Regions from separate parts of the Actinocorallia libanotica genome, predicted to be linked through region 1. Evidence: riboswitches for the same ligand, from Rfam matches in the RefSeq annotation. Region 1 holds a riboswitch; the other holds the start of a gene.
The links. Region 1 has a riboswitch for glycine ahead of gcvT (glycine cleavage system aminomethyltransferase GcvT). Riboswitches for the same ligand answer to the same signal wherever they lie in the genome.
Positions count from the first base shown of each region.

Region 1 (2,193 bases):
GCTTGCGGGACGGCCCGTTCTCGGCGACGGCCGCGAGGGCGTCGCGTCCGACGAAGTCCTTCTCCAGCCGCACGATCCGGCCGAGACCAGCATCGTACGGGGTCAGCTCGGCGGTCAGCTCATGCCCGTACAGCGGCATGCCCGCCTCCAGGCGCAGCGTGTCGCGGGCCGACAGCCCGCACGGGGTGATCCCGTCCCCGCCCGCCTCGGTGATCCGCTGCCAGAGCTCCACGGCGTCCCCGGCGTCGACGAACAGCTCGAAGCCGTCCTCACCGGTGTAGCCGGTGCGGCCGATGAAGGCGACGACGCCGCCCACCGTGCCGCTGACCAGGGAGTAGTACTTCAGCCCGGCGAGGTCGACGTCGGTCAGCCGCGCCAGGATCTCCTGCGCCCCGGGCCCCTGGACGGCCAGCAGCGCGTAGTTCTCGGTCTGGTCGTCGACCGTGGCCTCGAAGTCGGCGGCCCGCGCCGTCAGCTCGGCCGCGACCACCCCGGTGTTGGCGGCGTTGGCCACCACCAGGAACCCGTGCCGGCTGAGCCGGTAGACGATCAGGTCGTCCAGCACCCCGCCCCGCTCGTCGACGAGCATCGTGTAGCGCGCCCGGCCCTGTTCCAGCGCCGAGATGTTCCCGGCCAGCGCGTGGTCCAGCGCCTCGCCGGCCTGTGCGCCTGTAACGAAGATCTCACCCATGTGCGAGACGTCGAAGATCCCGGCGGAGGTCCGCACGGCCTGGTGCTCGGCGGTCTCCGACTTGTAGCGCAGGGGCATGAGGTACCCGGCGAAGTCGACGAGATTGCCGCCGAGCTCCTTGTGCAGCTCGTACAGCGGCGTCGTCTTCACGGCGGCGGGTTTTTCAGAGGCAGGGGACACCTGGGTGAGCTCCTTGTGACCGGCACACGGCAGAACGTTTCCCATCGTCCCATCCGTACACCTGCTGAGTGGGCCCTCCCCCTCTGTCTTCTCTGCCTGAGAGCTTCACCCGTACGGGCTTTCACCTTCGGCGGAAGGCTCCGGCGCCTTCTCTTTCCAGAGGCCGCCCACCCCTCGCGGTCCTGGGTGCCTGAGAGGTTCCGGGGAGGAATTGCTCCTTCGGCGGCCCGGACCCGCCGGGCCCGGACGCTCTCCCGCACGGGATCATTCGGCGTCACCCCAACTATAGGGCTCCCCGTCCGCCCCGTCGGCGCCAGGATGCCCTTCGCCCTCAGCCCAGGCCCTGCGCCAGGTAGAGCAGGGAGACGGCGACGGCCAGGCCGCCCAGGAGCAGCCGGAGCGCCTTCTCGGGGAGCCGGGGCTGCAGGAGGGCGCCCAGGTAGCCGCCCGCCAGGCCGCCCAGGCCGCACAGGAGGCCCAGGGTCCACAGGGGCGCGATGTCGCCGGGGGCGATCAGGGACAGGACGGCGTAGGCGGCGGCGCCCACGATCGAGGTGACGAAGGTGGCGGCCAGGGCTGCGGGGGCCACGACCGCGACGGGCAGGCCGCGGCCCACCAGGATCGGGCCGAGCAGGGAGCCGCCGCCGACCCCGTAGATCCCGCCGACGACGCCGACGCCCAGGGCCAGCGCGGTCACCGCGGTACGGGACGGCTCAGGCGCCGGGGGCCGGGGGGACGGGCGCAGCGTCCGCAGGCACAACCACGTGCCCAGGGGGAGCAGGAAGGCGGCGACCAGCAGCCGGAAAACGGTCGGACCCGGCAGGGCGAAGACCCGGATCACCGCGCCGACGACCACGCCGGGCGCGGTCCCGGCCACCAGCAGCCGGGCCAGGGGGCCGGTCAACCGTCCCGTCCGGCGGTACCGGATCAGCGCGCCGGGCCCCGCCACCACGTTGAACAGCAGGTTGGTGGGGGTGACGGCCGGGCTGGGCACGCCCAGCACGCTCAGTTGGACGGGCAGCAGGAACACCGCTCCCGACACGCCCACGGGCGCGGTCACCACCGCGATCAGCAGTCCGGCGCAGAGCCCGAGCAATCCGGTCTGCCAGAATTCCCAAGCCATTAGACCAGGATTGCATAGATAAGTCCGCGCACCGTGGAGACCGGCGGCGCCTCGGTGCGCCGCCGGTCCCGAGCAGAAGGTCTAGCTCTGTTGGCTCAATCCCTCGCGGTCCCCCTTCCCCGACCCGGAGACGGAACATGATGCAGTGGTCACTGCTGATCGATACCCCCTGCGGATGGACGAGGAGTGACTTACTTAG
Region 1 is NZ_BAAAHH010000036.1:71,680-73,872, reverse strand. It holds gene gcvT (glycine cleavage system aminomethyltransferase GcvT) at 1-871, opposite strand, end outside; glycine riboswitch at 952-1,034, opposite strand; glycine riboswitch at 1,039-1,138, opposite strand; gene ABD140_RS32165 (TSUP family transporter) at 1,203-1,994, opposite strand.

Region 2 (2,193 bases), on a different contig from region 1:
TGCGGTGGTCCAGGGTGCCGTCGTCGGTGCGCACGATGCGGGTCGGCCGCATCCCGAACCGGCGCAGCACGCCGGCCACCGCGCTGCCCGGGGGCCGCGGGTTGGGGGTGCCCAGGCCGTAGAGCGTCAGATAGCCCACGAGGCGGCCGATGAGGTAGGTGGCGACCAGGCCCAGGGCGGTGGAGCGGCCCGCCACCAGGGAGGCCAGGGCGGCCAGGGCGATGGTGCCCCACATGACCGCCTGCCAGCGGGGCCGCCCCCCCAGGCGCACCGCGGTGATGTAGGCGATCACGGGGGTGAGGTCGGACTGCAGCGAGACGGTGTCGGAGCCCGCGGGCCCCAGCACGCCGGTGAGCTCGCTGGGCCCGTTGGCGGCGACCCAGGCCTCCACCGCGTAGTCCACGCCCAGGCCGGCGATCGCGGCGAACAGCCCGAACATCACCCGCATGCCGTCCCGGCGCGCGATGCGGTCCAGGGCGAACACCACCGGCACGGCCAGCACGCCGAAGCTGGAGGTGAGCCCGGCCAGGCTCAGCAGGAAGTGCGGCGCCTGCTCGGTGCCGCGGCTGATGTCGGTCTCCAGGCCGGTGGTCGTCTGGGTGGCCAGGGAGGTCAGCAGCAGGAGCAGTCCCAGCCCGGCCAGGCACGCCAGCGCCCGTACCAGGGTGGCGGGGTTGCGGATCCGGTTCGGGAGGGAGGGCTCCTCCACCACCACCGCCCCGGACGAGGACGGCATCGGCTCCAGGGCAGCGCCGCCCTGAGTGCTCGTCACGCTTACACCGTCCTCCCGGTTCCGGTCGTCCCCAAAGATTAGCCCCACCATGACACCGTGTGATCAAGCATCCGGCGGTTGTTCCGTGCGTGGCGGAACAACCCGATCTTTCCCTGTCGGGCCCGTCCGCGGGAGGCCGATGGCCCACCGGATAGACTGATCGTGCTGTCGACCCCGTGCGGGAGAGACTCCGCGCAAGCCGGCGTGGAGCGCCGAAGGAGCAACCTCCCCGGAACCTCTCAGGCAAAAGGACCGTGTGGGCGAGGCGCCTCTGGAAAGCGGGCCACAGGGCCCCACCGAAGGTGCAAGCCCACCGGGTGAAGCTCTCAGGTCCCCATGACAGAGGGGGAGGAACGAACGACCGCAGCGAAGCGAGGATCGTTCGTTCCTCTGCGGGGGTCCGGGGGTCGCCCCCGGTGGAACGGGGTCTCACGACCCCTCCTCAACCCTTTCGTGTTCCAGGAGGCTCGTCCATGACCGCGCAGTTCGACTTCTCCGACCGGCATATCGGGCCGTCCGCCGACGACCAGGCCAGGATGCTCGCCGCCGTCGGCTTCGCCGATCTCGACGCACTGAGCGAGGCCGCGGTGCCCGCCGCGATCCGCACCGGCCGCCCGCTGGACCTGCCGCCCGCGCTGAGCGAGACCGCCGCGCTGGCGCGGCTGCGCGAGCTGGCCTCCCGCAACACCGTGCTCACCTCGCTGATCGGCCTGGGCTACCACGGCACGATCACCCCGGGCGTGATCCTGCGCAACGTGCTGGAGAACCCGGGCTGGTACACCGCCTACACGCCCTACCAGCCGGAGATCTCCCAGGGCCGGCTCGAGGCGCTGCTGAACTTCCAGACGGTGGTCTCGGACCTGACCGGGATCCCCGTGGCCAACGCCTCCATGCTGGACGAGGGCACGGCGGCCGCCGAGGCGATGGCGCTGGCGCTGCGGGCCACCCGCCGCAAGGAGCCCGGCGTGTTCGTGGTGGACGCCGACGCGCTGCCCCAGACGGTCGAGGTCGTGCGGGCGCGGGCGCTGCCGCTGGGCATCCCGGTGGTCGTGGCCGACCTGGACGCGGGCCTCCCCGAGGGAGACGTCTTCGGCGTGCTGGCCCAGTACCCCGGCGCGTCCGGCAGGGTCCGCGACCTGCGTCCGGTGGCCGAGGCGGCGCACGCCCGCGACGCGCAGTTCGTCGTGGCCGCCGACCTGCTGGCGCTGACCCTGCTGACCCCGCCCGGCGAGATCGGGGCCGACATCGTGGTGGGCTCGGCCCAGCGGTTCGGCGTGCCCTACGGCTTCGGCGGCCCGCACGCCGGCTACATGGCCGTCCGGGAGGGCCTGGAGCGCCAGCTCCCCGGCCGCCTGGTGGGGGTGTCGGTCGACGCCGACGGGAACCAGGCGTACCGGCTGGCGCTGCAGACCCGCGAACAG
Region 2 is NZ_BAAAHH010000028.1:31,647-33,839, reverse strand. It holds gene ABD140_RS28345 (flippase-like domain-containing protein) at 1-772, opposite strand, end outside; glycine riboswitch at 942-1,037, shown strand; glycine riboswitch at 1,038-1,125, shown strand; gene gcvP (aminomethyl-transferring glycine dehydrogenase) at 1,246-2,193, shown strand, end outside.
Region 2: another riboswitch for glycine. It lies ahead of gcvP (aminomethyl-transferring glycine dehydrogenase); the one in region 1 lies ahead of gcvT (glycine cleavage system aminomethyltransferase GcvT).